Phreatobacter oligotrophus: one gene and its partners. The protein of the gene in region 2 binds, or shares a complex with, the protein of the main gene of each other region. Links are inferred from orthologs where the notes say so. Each region holds a gene or a part of one and is shown on either strand. Other genes may lie near its edges.

Region 1 (4,683 bases), on a different replicon or contig from region 2:
CGATGTAGGCGACGAGATAGCCGATCGCGAGGACGAAATGCGCGATGAAGGCGGGGAAGCCGGACAGATAGTCGGCGATGCTCATCGACACGCGTCCCCTCCCCTCGAGACATCGGCGCTAGCGGCCGAAGACCGGCACCAGACGCTCCGGCGGGCCGGCCTTCAGGCAAAAGCCCGTGGCGCGCGGCACGAATCCCGTGGCGCCTGCCGCCCGTTGGCAGGAACCATAGCGGTCCTCGCATTGCTCGCGCATGTCGAAGACCGGTCCGGATTGTAACAATTGGCGATCGGCCTCGGCGAGGAGCGAGGCGCAACGCTGCCGCGGCAGGCCGGCGGCGATACAGGCGTCAACGCTGCGATGGACGGTCGCCCCGGCGCATTCGCCGCCGGTGAGCACCACCCAGCCGATGAGCCCGGCAGCGGCCGCGAAGACCAGGGTCCCGGCTACCGCGACCAGCCGCATCACACCAGCCGCGACTGCGCCTTGGCCGCCTCGATGAAGGAGCGGAACAGCGGATGCGGCTCGAAGGGCCGGCTCTTCAGCTCGGGGTGATACTGCACACCGATGAACCAGGGATGGTCGGGATATTCGATCGTCTCGGGCAGGACGCCGTCCGGCGACAGGCCGGTAAAGACCAGGCCCTTGTCCTCGAGCCGCTTGCGGTAGTCGAGATTGACCTCGTAGCGGTGGCGGTGGCGCTCGGAGATGATGTCGGAGCGGTAGATCGAGGCGATCTTCGAATCCGGCTTCAGATGGGCGGTATAGGCGCCAAGCCGCATCGTGCCGCCGAGATCGCTCGCCGCCGTGCGCTTCTGCAGCTCGTTGCCCTTCAGCCATTCGGTGAGGAGGCCCACCACCGGCTCGGGCGTCGGGCCGAATTCCGTCGAATTGGCATTGGGGACGCCGGCGAGGTTCCGCGCCGCCTCGATCACCGCCATCTGCATGCCGAAGCAGATGCCGAAATAGGGCACCTTGCGCTCGCGGGCGAAGCGCGCCGCGCGGATCTTGCCCTCCGCACCGCGCTGGCCGAAGCCGCCGGGCACGAGGATGCCGTGGACGTCCTGGAGATAGGGCGAAGGATCCTCGTGCTCGAAGACCTCGCTCTCGATCCATTCGAGATTGACCTTGACCTTGTTGGCCATGCCGCCATGGGCCAGCGCCTCGATCAGCGACTTGTAGGCGTCCTTCAGGCCCGTGTACTTGCCGACAATGGCGATGTTGACCTCGCCCTCGGGGTTGTGGACGCGGGAGGAGACATCCGCCCAGCGGCGCATGTCGGGCTCGCCCTTCGCCTCGATGCCGAAGGCGCGCAGCACCTCATCGTCGAGCCCGGCCTGGTGATAGGCCATGGGAACGTCGTAGATGGAACCGGCATCGCGCGCCTCGACCACGGCGGAGGGGCGCACGTTGCAGAACAGCGCGAGCTTCTTGCGCTCGCCTTCGGGGATCGGCCGGTCGCAGCGGCAGAGCAGGATGTCCGGCGCGATGCCGATGGAGCGCAGCTCCTGCACCGAGTGCTGCGTCGGCTTGGTCTTCAGTTCCCCCGCCGAGGCGATGTAGGGCAGCAGCGTCAGGTGGACGAAGATGCTGTCGCCCTTCGGCAGTTCGTTGCCGAGCTGGCGGATGGCCTCGAAGAAGGGCAGGCCCTCGATGTCGCCGACCGTGCCGCCGATCTCGACCAGGACGAAGTCGTATCCCTCGTTGCCGGTGCGGACGAAGTCCTTGATGGCGTCGGTGACGTGGGGGATGACCTGGATCGTCGCGCCGAGATAGTCGCCGCGCCGCTCCTTGGTGATGATGTCGAGATAGATGCGCCCGGTCGTGATGTTGTCGGCGCGCGAGCAGGGCCTGCCGGTGAAGCGCTCGTAATGGCCGAGGTCGAGGTCGGTCTCGGCGCCGTCGTCGGTGACGAAAACCTCGCCGTGCTGGGTCGGGCTCATCGTGCCCGGATCGACGTTGAGATAGGGATCGAGCTTGCGCAGGCGGACCGTGTAGCCGCGCGCCTGCAGGAGCGCTCCGAGGGCGGCAGAAGCCAGGCCCTTGCCGAGGGACGAGACCACGCCGCCGGTGATGAAGATGTACCGCGTCATGGGACCCCTTCCTTAAGGCGCGCCGGGCGATTCGGGTAGCGAGGTCCGCGGCGCCCGGACACTGTCCCCACAAAAAGACGAGGGCCGGTCGCCCGGCCCTCCTGGATGCCCGTGATTGGAGGGGTCCCGCCGCCTTGGCAAGGACCTCGACCCCTGACGGAAAAGTCGTCCCCGGTTTTCTGATCGCTCAGGGGCGCGGGGCGGGAGCGGCCGGCGAGGCGGGAGCCGCGGGCGGCTGCGACAGGCCGCGAAGGCCCTCGAGCATGCCGGTGCCACCCTGGCCGCCGGACTGCGGCACGGAGGGAGCGGCCGGCGAGGCCGGGGCTGCGGGAACCGCAGGAGCGGCCGGGGCCGAGGTCGCCGGGCGATCGAGCAGCGAGCGGGGCCCGCGGGCCTGCGTCGCCAGCAGGGCCAGCACGATGGAGGTGAAGAAGAAGGCCGCGGCGAGGATGGCCGTGGCGCGCGTCAGCACGTTGGCCGTGCCGCGCGACGACATGAAGTTGCCGCCGCCGCCCATCCCGAGGCCGCCGCCCTCCGATCGCTGGAGCAGGACCACGACGATCAGCGCAAGCACGATCATCAGATGAATGACGAGGATGACGGACTGCATGGCCGCGGAACGGTCCCTGGCTCGAAAGAATGGGGGTCTCTACACGATCGGGCGGGCCTTGCCTACCCCGCGCCCCGCCGCAGCATATGGGGGTGCGACGGCGCGTCAGCCAGCCTCGTCGTCGTCGGGATGCGGGGCGCCCGCCATGACGCCCGGTCCGAGCTGCCAGAAGATCGTCGCCGAGAGGCAGGTGATGAGGCCGATGGTGAGGAAGGTGGCCCGGAAGGCGGTGAGCGCGCCGGCGGGAACGATCGGCCCGAAATGCGCGGTATAGGCGCCAAGCAGCGCGCCGGCGACCGTCACGCCAAGGCTCATGGAGAGCATCTGCACCATCGAGAACAGGCTGTTGCCGCTCCCCGCCCCTGCCCGGTCGAGGTCGCGTAGGGTGACGGTGTTCATGGCGGTGAACTGGAAGGAATTGACGGCGCCGTAGCAGCCGAGCAGCAGCAGCATGGCCGGCAGCGGCAGGCTCGGCGTCGCGGCGAAGGTGGCCTGCAGCGCGCCGAGGACCAGCGTGTTGGTGACCAGGAAGCGGCGGTAGCCGTAGCGGGTGATGAGCCGCGTCACCACGCGCTTTGCCGTCATCGCCATGGCGGCGACCGGCAGCATCATCATGCCGGCCTCGGCGGGGGTGCGGCCAAGGCCGACCTGCAGCAGCAGCGGGATGAGGAAGGGCATGGCGCCCGAGCCGATGCGGGCGAAGAGATTGCCGAGCAGCCCGACCGTGTAGGTGTGGATCTGGAACAGCGACAGGGGAAAGAGCGGCGCGGGATGGCGGCGCGCATGCAGCCCGTATCCGGTGATGAGCGCAAAGGCGACGAGGAGGAGGACCAGCACCGTCGCCCGCTCGAAGCCGAGATCGGTCACCCCGTCGAGCGAGAAGGACAGTGCCACCATGCCGACCGAGAGCATGAGATAGCCGACCATGTCAAAGCGGCCGATGGCGGGGTCGCGGCTGTCGGGCAGGAACATCAGGGTGGCGATCACCCCGGCGATTCCGACAGGGAGGTTGATGAGGAAGATCCAGTGCCAGGAGGCCGCCTGGACCAGCCAGCCACCCAGCGTCGGGCCGATCAGCGGGCCGATGAGGCCGGGGATGGCGACGAAGCTCATGGCGGGTAGGAACTGGTCGCGCGACACGCTCTTCAGCACCACCAGCCGGCCGACGGGCAGCAGCATGGCACCGCCCGCCCCCTGGACGATGCGGGAGACGATGAGCTGCGACAGCGTGGTGGAGAAGGCGCAGGCGACCGAGCCGGCGGTGAAGAGCACGATGGCGGCGAGGAACACCTGCCGCGTGCCGAAGCGGTCGGCGAGCCAGCCCGAGGCCGGGATCAGCATGGCCATGGTGAGCGAATAGGCGATCACCACGGAGTGCATGCTCAGGGGGCTCTCGCCCAGCGCCTTCGCCATGGACGGCAGCGCCGTGTTGACGATGGTCGAGTCGAGCGTCTGCATGAAGAAGCCGACGGCAACGATCCAGAGCAGGATCCTGAACCGCCGATCGCCGCCGGCCTCACTCATGCGATATCCCTCACTTGTAGGCCGCGGCGATGGCGAGGAAGTCCGCCGCCTTGAGGCTCGCGCCGCCGACCAGTGCGCCGTCGACGTTCGGCACGCTCATCAGCTCCTTGGCGTTCGAGGGCTTCACCGAGCCGCCATAGAGAATGCGGATGCCGGCGGCCTGCTTGCCATGGCGGGAGACGAGCTTCCTGCGGATGAGGGCATGGACCTCCGCCACATCGGCGGTGGTCGGCGTCAGGCCCGTGCCGATGGCCCAGACCGGCTCATAGGCGACGACCACGGTCTCGGGCGTCGCGCCCTCGGGAATCGAGCGGGCGACCTGCCGGCCGACCACGGCGAGGGTCTTGCCGGCCTCGCGCTCGGCCTGAGTCTCGCCGACGCAGATGATGGCGACGAGCCCGGCGCGATGCGCGGCGGCGGCCTTCTCGGCGACGAGCGCATCTGTCTCGCGGAAATAT
Region 2 (4,572 bases):
CGCAGGTCGCCCTCGACCATGTAGTCACGGTCGATGGTCTCGCGGATGGTGAGCACTTCCTGGTCGGTCAGCTGGTTCACGCGGCGCTCGGCCGGGATCTTGACCTTGTCGCAGATCTCGGCGGCGAACTTCGGTCCGATGCCGTGAATGTACTGCAGCGCGATGACTACGCGCTTGTTCGTCGGGATATTGACACCCGCAATACGAGCCATGTCTCGTCTCCATGTGGTCCGCGTCGCCGCGGGAGATGATGAAACCGTGCGTCCGGTGGAGGCCGGCCCCTGCACGGATGTCCTCGAAACGGAGCGGCCCGCCTGCACGGCAGACGGACCGGCTCAACCGTCTTTTGGACGAAGGTTGGCCGCATAGCCCGCCCTCGTCCCTGCGTCAAGCCCGAAAGGGCCGAATTCGCCTCACACGCCCAGATGGGCGGCGATGGCCTTGGTCACGTCGTCGATCGGCGCCATGCCGTCCACGGTCTTCAGCGCGCCCTTGGAGGCGTAATAGCCGGAGACGGGAGCGGTCTGCTCGCGATAGGCGTCGAGGCGCTTCTTGAGGGCCTCGGCATTGTCGTCGGCGCGCACGGGCTCGCCGCGGGCGGTCATCTCGGCAACGCGCTTCTCGATGCGGCCGACGAGGATCCCCTCGTCCACCTTCAGCTCGATGACGCCGTCCAGCTTCATGCCCTTCTCCGCCAGCATGGCGTCGAGGGCTTCGGCCTGGGCCACCGTGCGCGGGAAACCGTCAAGGATGAACCCCTTGGCGCAGTCCGGTTCGGCGATGCGGTCGGCGATGATGCCGACAACGATGGCGTCGGAGACGAGCTCACCGCGCGCCATGACATCCTTGGCCTTCAGGCCGATGGGCGTGCCGGCCTTCACCGCGGCCCGGAGCATGTCACCGGTGGAGAGCTGCACGAGACCGTGACGCTCCACCAGCCGCTGTGCCTGGGTCCCCTTCCCCGCCCCGGGAGGCCCGAGCAGAATCAGCTTCATCGACGTTTCCCCCTGAGCTGCGACTTCTTGATCAGCCCTTCATACTGATGGGCCAACAGATACCCCTGCACCTGGGCCACCGTGTCGAGCGTCACGGTGACGACGATCAGCAGCGAGGTGCCTCCCAGCAGATAGAAGCTTTGACCGAGCTGCGAAATCAGCATTTCGGGCAATAGGCAGACCAGGGTGATGTAGGCAGCGCCGAGGACGGTGATGCGGGTGAGGACATAGTCGATGTACTGCGCCGTCTTCTCGCCCGGGCGGATGCCGGGGATGAAGCCGCCATACTTGCGCAGATTGTCGGCGGTCTCGGTCGGATTGAACACGATCGCCGTGTAGAAGAAGCAGAAGAAGATGATCAGCAGCGCATAGAGCGCCATGAACAGCGGCTGGCCGTGGCCGAGCAGCTGGGCGGTGAGGCGCAGCCATTCCGACGGATTGGTCTGGAACGACAGCGCCGTCGTCGGCAGCAGCAGCAGCGATGAGGCGAAGATCGGCGGGATGACGCCGGCCGTGTTGATCTTGAGCGGCAGGTGCGAGGAATTGCCCTCGAACACCTTGTTGCCCTGCTGGCGCTTTGGATACTGGATCAGCAGCCGGCGCTGGGCGCGCTCGCAGAAGACGATGATGACGATCGTCACGCCGATGAGCACGAGGAGGCCGAGCAGCAGCGGCGTCGAGATGACGCCCTGGCGGCCGAGTTCAAAGGCCTGGGCCAGCACGCTCGGCAACTCCGCGACGATGCCGGCGAAGATGATGAGCGAGATGCCGTTGCCGATGCCGCGCTGGGTGATCTGCTCGCCCAGCCACATCATGAACATGGTGCCGCCGGTCAGCGTGATGACCGTCGACATGATGAAGAACAGGCCGGGACTGGCGACGACCGAGCCCGAGGACTGCAAGCCGACGGCGATGCCCCAGGACTGGAACAGCGCCAGCACCACCGTGAGGTAGCGGGTGTACTGGTTGATCTGCTTGCGGCCCTGCTCGCCCTCCTTCTTCAGCTTCTCGAGCTCCGGCACGACGGCCGTGAGCAGCTGGATGATGATGGAGGCGGAGATGTAGGGCATGATGTTCAACGCGAAGATCGCCATGCGCGAGACCGCGCCGCCGGCGAAGACGTTGAACATGGCCAGCACGCCCTGGTTGGCGTTGAAGACCTGGCGCAGGGCCTCGGGATCGATTCCCGGCAGCGGGATATAGGTACCGAGGCGATAGACCAGCAGCGCGCCGAGGGTGAACCACAGCCGCTTCTTGAGATCCTCGGCCTTGCCGAAAGCCCCGAAATTCAGGTTGGCTGCAAGTTGTTCCGCTGCCGATGCCATGGTGGCTCCGATGCCTCAGGGACGGAACGGGTCCATCCGGAAAAGTCGCCTTCACTTAACGGCCAGTGGCCGCCTTCGCCAGCCCCCCGACGTCGCAGGCAGGGCTATCGATGCAAAGGGGCCGGTCCTCGTCGAACCGGCCCCTTGAAGCTGTGATCGTCGTGTCGGGAGAGCGATGCGCCGGCCGTCAGGCCGCCGCCTCGTCCTTCGCCTTCAGCACGGTGACCGAGCCGCCGGCCTTCTCGACGGCCGCAACGGCGCCGGCGGAGGCGCCGGAGACGGTCAGCTCGAGCTTCGCCTTCAGCTCGCCGGTGGCGACGAGACGGATGCCGTCACGGGCGCGGCGGACGACGCCGCTCGACACCAGGGCAGCCTCGTCGACCTTGCCGGCCTGCAGCTTGCCGGAGTCGATCGCGCGCTGGATCCGGGCGAGCGTGACCTCGACATAGGAGAGGCGGAAGATGTTGTTGAAGCCACGCTTCGGCAGGCGCCGATGCAGCGGCATCTGGCCACCCTCGAAGCCCTTGATGGCGACGCCCGAACGGGACTTCTGGCCCTTCACGCCGCGACCGGCGGTCTTGCCCTTGCCCGAACCGATGCCGCGGCCGACGCGCATCTTGCGATGCGTGGCGCCGGCATTGTCCTTCATGTCCGTGAGTTTCATGGGATCAATCCACCACTTTCACGAGGTGAGCGACCTTGGCGATCATGCCGCGGACACTCGGGGTGTCCTCCAGCGTGGCGCGGCGGTGCAGCTTGTTGAGCTTCAGGCCGATGAGGGTCGCTTCCTGCGACTTCTCCCGGCGGATCGGCGAGCCGATCTGCTCGATGGTAACGGTCTTGTTGGCCATGGATCCGATCCTTACGCGTCGCCCTCGCCTTCCTCCTGGCGGCGGGCCTGGAGGACCGACACCTTGAGGCCACGGCGAGCCGCGACGGAGCGCGGGCTGTCCTGGTTCTTCAGCGCGTCGAACGTGGCGCGCACCATGTTGTAGGGGTTCGACGACCCCATCGACTTGGCGACCACGTCGGCCATGCCGAGCGTCTCGAAGACGGCGCGCATCGGACCGCCGGCGATGATGCCGGTACCGGCCGGAGCGGCGCGCAGGATGACCTTGCCGGCGCCGTGGCGGCCGTGCACGTCATGATGAAGGGTGCGGCCCTCGCGCAGCGCCACGCGGATGAAACCGCGCTTGGCCGCCTCGGTGGCCTTGCGGATCGCCTCCGGCACCTCACGGGCCTTGCCGTGGCCGAAGCCGACGCGGCCCTTCTGGTCGCCGACCACGACGAGAGCAGCAAAGCCGAAGCGCTTGCCGCCCTTCACCGTCTTGGAGACGCGGTTGATGTGCACGAGCTTGTCGGTGAATTCGCTGTCGCGCTCTTCGCGGTTGCGCTCGCGTTCACGTTCCCGAGCCATGTTCTGTCCTTTCGGCGGCAGGGCCGCCCGTATCCGTTAGAAGCTCAGGCCGCCCTCGCGGGCGCCGTCGGCGAGCGCCTTGACGCGCCCGTGATAGAGATAGGCACCGCGGTCGAACACCACGGCGGACACCCCAGCCTGCACTGCGCGCTCGGCGACGAGCTTGCCGACGGCGGTCGCCGCGGCCTGATCGGCACCGGTCTTCAGCGAAGACTTCAGGTCCTTCTCCAGTGACGAGGCACTCGCAACCGTCACGCCCTTCGCGTCGTCGATGATCTGCGCATAGATATGCTTCGACGAACGGAAGACGCTCAGCCGCGGACGCCCATTTGCCGCAGTGCGCAGGGCACGGCGGACACGCGCCTTGCGACGCTCCGTTGCATCCTTGAATTTGGCCATAGCCAGCTCCTTTTATCGGCGCGGTACCGGACGGACCCGCACCCCGGTAGACGGTGAGGCCCCGTATCCGGGGCCTCCGCCTTACTTCTTCTTGCCTTCCTTGCGGAAGATGAACTCGCCCTCGTAGCGGACGCCCTTGCCCTTGTAGGGCTCCGGACCACGATACTCGCGGATCTCGGCGGCGACCTGACCCACCTTCTGCTTGTCGATGCCGGAGATCAGGATCTCGGTCGGCTTCGGGGTCGCGATGGTGATGCCCTCGGGGACGGGATAGTTGACATCGTGGCTGAAGCCGAGAGCGAGGTTCAGCACCTTGCCCTGGGCCGCGGCACGATAGCCGACGCCGGTGATCTCGAGCTTCTTCTCGAAGCCCTTGGTCACGCCGACGGCGAGGTTGGCGACGCGGGTGCGAGCCATGCCCCACATGGAGCGGGCA
Region 3 (5,135 bases), on a different replicon or contig from region 2:
ATGGACGAGCAGGTGCGCGAGCGCCGCGCCCTGACCAAGGAGCTGTGGCAGGCCCTGGCGAGCGAGGGCTTCCGCCTGCACTACCAGGTGCAGAAGGCCGTCGCGACCGGGGAGGTGACGGGCTACGAGGTGCTGCTGCGCTGGACGCATCCGGAGCGCGGGGCGATCTCGCCGGCCGAGTTCATCCCGCTGGCGGAGAGCTGCGGGGCCATCGTGCCGCTGGGCGAATGGGTGCTGCGCACCGCCTGCCGCGAGGCCGCGTCGTGGACCGTACCGCACCGCATCGCCGTCAATCTCTCGCCGCTGCAGCTTGGCCACGGCGACCTCGTGGAGATGGTCCGGTCCATCCTCGCCGAGACCGGCCTGGTGCCGGAGCGGCTGGAGCTCGAGATCACCGAGTCGTCCATCGTCGCCGACAAGGAGCGGGCGCTGGAGATGCTGCGCGCCCTCAAGGCGCTCGGCGTCACCGTGGCCATCGATGATTTCGGCACCGGCTATTCCTCGCTGGAGACGCTGCGGTCCTTCCCCTTCGACAAGATCAAGCTGGACCGGTCCTTTATGACCGAGGTGGAGACGAGCCCGCAGGCCAAGGCCATCATCCGCGCCATCCTGGCGCTTGGCCGCAGCCTCGAGATCCCGGTCCTCGCGGAGGGCGTCGAGACCTGCCAGCAGCTCGACCTGCTGCAGCGGGAGGGCTGCGACGAGGCGCAGGGCTATCTGCTCGGGCGTCCGGCCGCTGTGGTCGAGGCGGTGGCCACCACGATGGCCGCCCCTAGCCTGGTGCCGGAGGCTGCCGCCAGCTTGCCCGATCGGGCGGTCGCCTGACATGGCTCGAAGGGCCGGCGGCACAATCCGTCGCCGGCGCCATGCAGCGCGTTCGGAGGTCAGGGATGTCAGAGATTGTGCGGGCTGGTGGAGCTAGGGGGATTCGAACCCCCGACCTCTGCAGTGCGATTGCAGCGCTCTCCCATCTGAGCTACAGCCCCGCCCGCGAGCGCGCCTTTTAGGCTGCGCCGATCATCCGGTCAAGGCGCTCCGCGCGTCATCCGCGGGAAAGCCGACCGCAGGAACGGGCGCCGCGAACGGCGCCCGCAACACTCAGACATACTGCCCGTGGCAGTGCTTGTACTTCTTGCCCGAACCGCAGGGGCAGGGGTCGTTGCGGCCGACCTTGCCCCAGGTGGAGGGGTCCCGCGGATTGCGCTCGGCGCCGCCATCGGCCGCAGTCGCCTGGAAGGTGCCGCCGGAGGCCGCACCGAGCTGGGCGAACTCGTCGATGCCCGTGGTCGGGTCGATGTGATGGGCGCTCATTGGCGGCAGGTCCGGCATGGGCGGCGGCTCCTGCAGCTCGACCAGGGCGAGTTGCTGGGTCGTCATCTCTCGCAGCCGCGCCATCAGCACCTCGAAGAGCTGGAAGGCCTCGGACTTGAACTCGTTGAGCGGGTCGCGCTGGGCATAGCCGCGCAGGCCGACGACCTGGCGCAGGTGGTCCAGCTGGACGATGTGCTCGCGCCACAGATGGTCGAGCACCTGCATCACCACCGCCTTCTCGATCTGGCGCATGATGTCCGGGCCGAAGCGGGCGGCCTTGGAGGCCATCATCTCGTCCGCCGTCTTGGTGATGCGCTCGATCACCTCCTCGTCGGCAATGCCCTCTTCCTTCGCCCAGTCGGGGATCGGCAGGTCGAGGTTGAGGACGCGGTAGATCTCGTCCTTCAGCGTCGCCGTGTCCCACTGCTCGGCATAGGCGTCGGGCGGGATATGGGCATGGACCAGCGTCTCGATGACGCCATGGCGCATGTCCTCCACCATGTCGGAGAGGTCCTGCTGGCTCATCAGGTCGATGCGCTGCTCGAAGATCACCTTGCGCTGGTCGTTGGCGACATCGTCGTATTTGAGCACGTTCTTGCGCAGGTCGAAGTTGCGGGCCTCGACCTTCTGCTGCGCCTTTTCCAGCGCCCGGTTGATCCAGGGATGGACGATGGCCTCGCCCTCCTTGAGGCCCAGCTTGGTGAGCATCCCCTCCATGCGGTCGGACCCGAAGATGCGCATCAGGTCGTCCTGCAGGGACAGGTAGAACTTGGAGCGGCCGGGGTCGCCCTGGCGGCCGGAACGGCCGCGCAGCTGGTTGTCGATGCGGCGGCTCTCGTGGCGCTCGGTGCCGATGATGTAGAGGCCGCCGGCGGCAAGCGCGCGCTGCTTCAGCTCAGCCACCTGCTCGCGGATGGCCTTGGCCTTGGCGTCCTTCTCGGGGCCGTCCTCCAGGTCGGCGAGCTCGACCTTGATCCGCATGTCGGCATTGCCGCCGAGCTGGATGTCGGTGCCGCGGCCGGCCATGTTGGTGGCAATGGTGATGGCGCCGGGAACGCCCGCCTGGGAGACGATGAAGGCCTCCTGCTCGTGATAGCGGGCATTGAGGACGGCGAAGACCTTCTCGGCGGCCGAGCCCTGGTCGCCGTCATAGAGCGGGGCGAAGGCCTGCGGGTCCTCGAGGTCGACCTGCTTGAAGCCGGCGGCCTTTAGCATCTCGGCCAGCGTCTCGGACTTCTCGATGGAGGTGGTGCCGACGAGCACCGGCTGGCCCTTGGCGCGGGCGGCCTCCACCTCGACGATGATGGCGTTGTACTTGTCCTGGACGGTCTTGTAGACCTCGTCGTCCTCGTCGATGCGGGCGATGCCGCGGTTGGTCGGGATCTCCACGACCTGCAGCTTGTAGATGTCGAGGAACTCGTCCGCCTCGGTCAGCGCCGTGCCGGTCATGCCGCCGAGCTTGCCGTACATGCGGAAGTAGTTCTGGAAGGTGATGGAGGCGAGCGTCTGGTTCTCGGGCTGGACCTGGACGCGCTCCTTGGCCTCCAGCGCCTGGTGCAGGCCTTCCGAGTAGCGGCGGCCCGGCATCATGCGGCCGGTGAATTCGTCGATGATGACCACCTCGCCATTGCGGACGATGTAGTCCTTGTCGCGCTGGAACAGCTTGTGGGCCTTCAGCGCCTGGTTGACGTGGTGCACGGTCGAGACGTTCTCGACGTCATAGAGGTCGCCCTTGACGTAGCCGGCCTCGACGAGGGCGCGCTCCATCTTCTCGTTGCCGGTCTCGGTGAGGGCCGCGGTGCGCTGCTTCTCGTCGACCTCGTAGTCACCCTTGTCCAGCATCGGGATGAAGCGGTCGATGGTGGCGTAGAAGTCCGAGCGGTCGTCGAGCGGGCCGGAAATGATGAGCGGCGTGCGCGCCTCGTCGATGAGGATGGAGTCGACCTCGTCGACGATGGCATAGGCGTGACCGCGCTGGACCATCTCCTCGACGGAGTACTTCATGTTGTCGCGCAGGTAGTCGAAGCCATACTCGTTGTTGGTGCCGTAGGTGATGTCGCAGGCATAGGCCTCGCGGCGCTGCTGGTCGTCCAGGCCGTGGACGATGACGCCGGTGGTCATGCCAAGGAAGCCATAGACCTTGCCCATCCACTCGGCGTCGCGCTTGGCGAGATAGTCGTTGACGGTGACGACATGGACGCCCTTGCCGGCCAGAGCGTTGAGATAGACAGCGAGGGTGGCGACGAGGGTCTTGCCCTCGCCGGTCTTCATCTCGGCGATGGCGCCCTCGTGAAGCACGATGCCGCCGATCATCTGGACGTCGTAATGGCGCTGGCCCAGGACGCGCTTGGCCGCCTCGCGCACGGTGGCGAAAGCCGGGACGAGCAGGTCGTCGAGGCTCTTGCCGGCGGCGATCTGGGCGCGAAACTCGTCGGTCCGGGCCCGAAGGGCCTCGTCGGAGAGCTTCTCGAGCTCTGGCTCGAGGGCGGCGATCGCCTGGATACGGGGGCGGTAGCCCTTCACGCGACGGTCGTTGCCGTTGCCGAAGATCCTGCGGGCGAGCGCGGCGAGCATGAGGTGTCCTTCGCTTGGGGCGCGGTGAGCGGAGCCTGTCGAACCGGTTGGTCGTCCCAACCGTTCCGATGGTTCACTCCAGCGTCCGGCCCCGAGAGGGCGGGCGAGGGCGCCAGCGCGCCCCGTTCCGGGATCCCGGTGGGATGCCGTCGGCGCGCACGGAACGGACCGCGGCACACGACAACTCGGGACAGATATGGACGGTGCCGAGGGTTGTCAATTCGGCCCGAAACGGGCATTGCTGCGACAACCGGCGGGTCATGTCCCGCGCCGGCGCGGCGCCTCATGCGGGCGACCGTCGCAGGGCCACCTTCAAAGCGCCACAGGCTGGCGCTCCCATGACCGGGATCGTCCCCCGGACCCTTCTGCCACCCACAAGGCCGACCTCACGATGACAGCCCGCCTTCTCCTCTCCGCCGCCATGATGACCCTGGCGCTCGCCGCTCCCGCCCTGGCCCAGGCGCCGGCGCCCGCCGCTCCGGCGGCGCCCGCCCCGGCGCTGACCACTCCGGCCGATGGCATCCTCGCCCGCGTCCAGGGCGTCGAGATCCGCCAGGCCGACCTCGATGCGGCCGAGGAGGACATTGGCGGCCAGGCGACGGCGCAGATGAGCCCCGAGCAGAAGCGCGACTATCTGCTGTCCTTCGTCATCGACCTGACGCTGGCCGCCAAGGCCGCTGAGCAGCGCAACGTCCAGAACGGCCCGGATTTCGCGCGCAAGCTCACCTATTACCGCAACAAGCTGCTGGTCGAGACGTTGCTCAACGACGAGACGCGCACCCGCGTCACCGAGGCGGAGATGCGCAAGATCTATGACGAGCAGCGTGCCCGCATCACTCCTGAGGAAGAGGTCCGCGCCCGCCACATCCTTGTGGAGACCGAGGACGAGGCCAAGGCACTGATCGCCCAGATCCGCGGCGGCGCCAATTTCGAGACCATCGCGCGCGAGAAGTCCAAGGACCCGGGCGGCCAGCGCAACGGCGGCGATCTCGGCTTCTTCACCAAGGCGCAGATGGTGCCGGAATTCGCCGAGGCCGCCTTCGCCATGCAGCCGGGCCAGCTCTCTACCGCTCCGGTGAAGAGCCAGTTCGGCTGGCACATCATCAAGGTGGAGGAGCGCCGCCAGCGCGAGATCCCGAGCTTCGAGCAGGTGCGCGGCCAGATCGAGGATTTCCTCACCCGTCGCGTCCAGGCCGATCTCGTCCAGCGCCTGCGGTCCGAGGCGCAGGTCCAGCGCTTCGTCGCCCCGC

Evidence for each region.
Region 1: secY (region 2) and secG share a complex: the UniProt entries of both Escherichia coli proteins name them as parts of the sec protein translocase complex. The link is inferred for Phreatobacter oligotrophus from one-to-one orthologs.
Region 3: the proteins of secY (region 2) and secA are in contact, whole or in part, in a crystal structure (PDB 3DIN), measured with the Thermotoga maritima proteins. The link is inferred for Phreatobacter oligotrophus from one-to-one orthologs. Residues at the interface, in WP_004081795.1 of Thermotoga maritima: Glu108, Gly109, Glu110, Glu111, Ala236, Glu237, Arg238, Arg239, Ile240, Thr241, Ile242, Gln243, Tyr244, Ala245, Arg246, Arg247, Val248, Thr249, Gly250, Arg251, Arg252, Val253, Tyr254, Gly256, Ala257, Ser258, Thr259, Tyr260, Leu261, Pro262; in WP_004082002.1 of Thermotoga maritima: Glu261, Ala262, Arg263, Lys300, Ala301, Arg302, Thr303, Ile304, Ile305, Leu323, Tyr324, Asp325, Pro326, Val329, Ser330, Tyr333, Ile336, Lys340, Phe345, Val349, Glu363, Phe364, Tyr374, Ser375, Gly376, Gly377, Glu393, Ile395, Thr482, Ser483.

The regions. Positions count from the first base shown.
Region 1 is NZ_PZZL01000004.1:403,583-408,265, forward strand. What follows is about bases 991-3,922. They hold secG (preprotein translocase subunit SecG), read right to left. Parts: upstream 2,702-3,922; coding sequence 2,279-2,701; downstream 991-2,278. Other genes in these bases: C8P69_RS11705 (CTP synthase), read right to left, coding at 991-2,091; mdtD (multidrug transporter subunit MdtD), read right to left, coding at 2,807-3,922. In the rest of the region: C8P69_RS11695 (DUF350 domain-containing protein), read right to left, coding at 1-85; C8P69_RS11700 (DUF1190 domain-containing protein), read right to left, coding at 119-463; more of C8P69_RS11705, read right to left, coding at 463-990; more of mdtD, read right to left, coding at 3,923-4,225; tpiA (triose-phosphate isomerase), read right to left, coding at 4,236-4,683. UniProt on the Escherichia coli protein: Subunit of the protein translocation channel SecYEG. Overexpression of some hybrid proteins has been thought to jam the protein secretion apparatus resulting in cell death; while this may be true it also results in FtsH-mediated degradation of SecY.
Region 2 is NZ_PZZL01000001.1:628,563-633,134, reverse strand. The notes cover bases 157-2,977. They hold secY (preprotein translocase subunit SecY), read right to left. Parts: upstream 2,321-2,977; coding sequence 992-2,320; downstream 157-991. Other genes in these bases: rplO (50S ribosomal protein L15), read right to left, coding at 2,508-2,977; C8P69_RS03185 (adenylate kinase), read right to left, coding at 414-995; rpsM (30S ribosomal protein S13), read right to left, coding at 157-212. Outside these bases: more of rpsM, read right to left, coding at 1-156; more of rplO, read right to left, coding at 2,978-2,984; rpmD (50S ribosomal protein L30), read right to left, coding at 2,989-3,171; rpsE (30S ribosomal protein S5), read right to left, coding at 3,183-3,737; rplR (50S ribosomal protein L18), read right to left, coding at 3,774-4,136; rplF (50S ribosomal protein L6), read right to left, coding at 4,218-4,572. UniProt on the Escherichia coli protein: The central subunit of the protein translocation channel SecYEG. Consists of two halves formed by TMs 1-5 and 6-10.
Region 3 is NZ_PZZL01000007.1:40,129-45,263, reverse strand. Bases 899-4,282 are described here. They hold secA (preprotein translocase subunit SecA), read right to left. Parts: upstream 3,886-4,282; coding sequence 1,099-3,885; downstream 899-1,098. Other genes in these bases: C8P69_RS15880 (peptidylprolyl isomerase), read left to right, coding at 4,277-4,282. Also shown: C8P69_RS15895 (bifunctional diguanylate cyclase/phosphodiesterase), read left to right, coding at 1-825; more of C8P69_RS15880, read left to right, coding at 4,283-5,135. UniProt on the Escherichia coli protein: Required for protein export, interacts with the SecYEG preprotein conducting channel.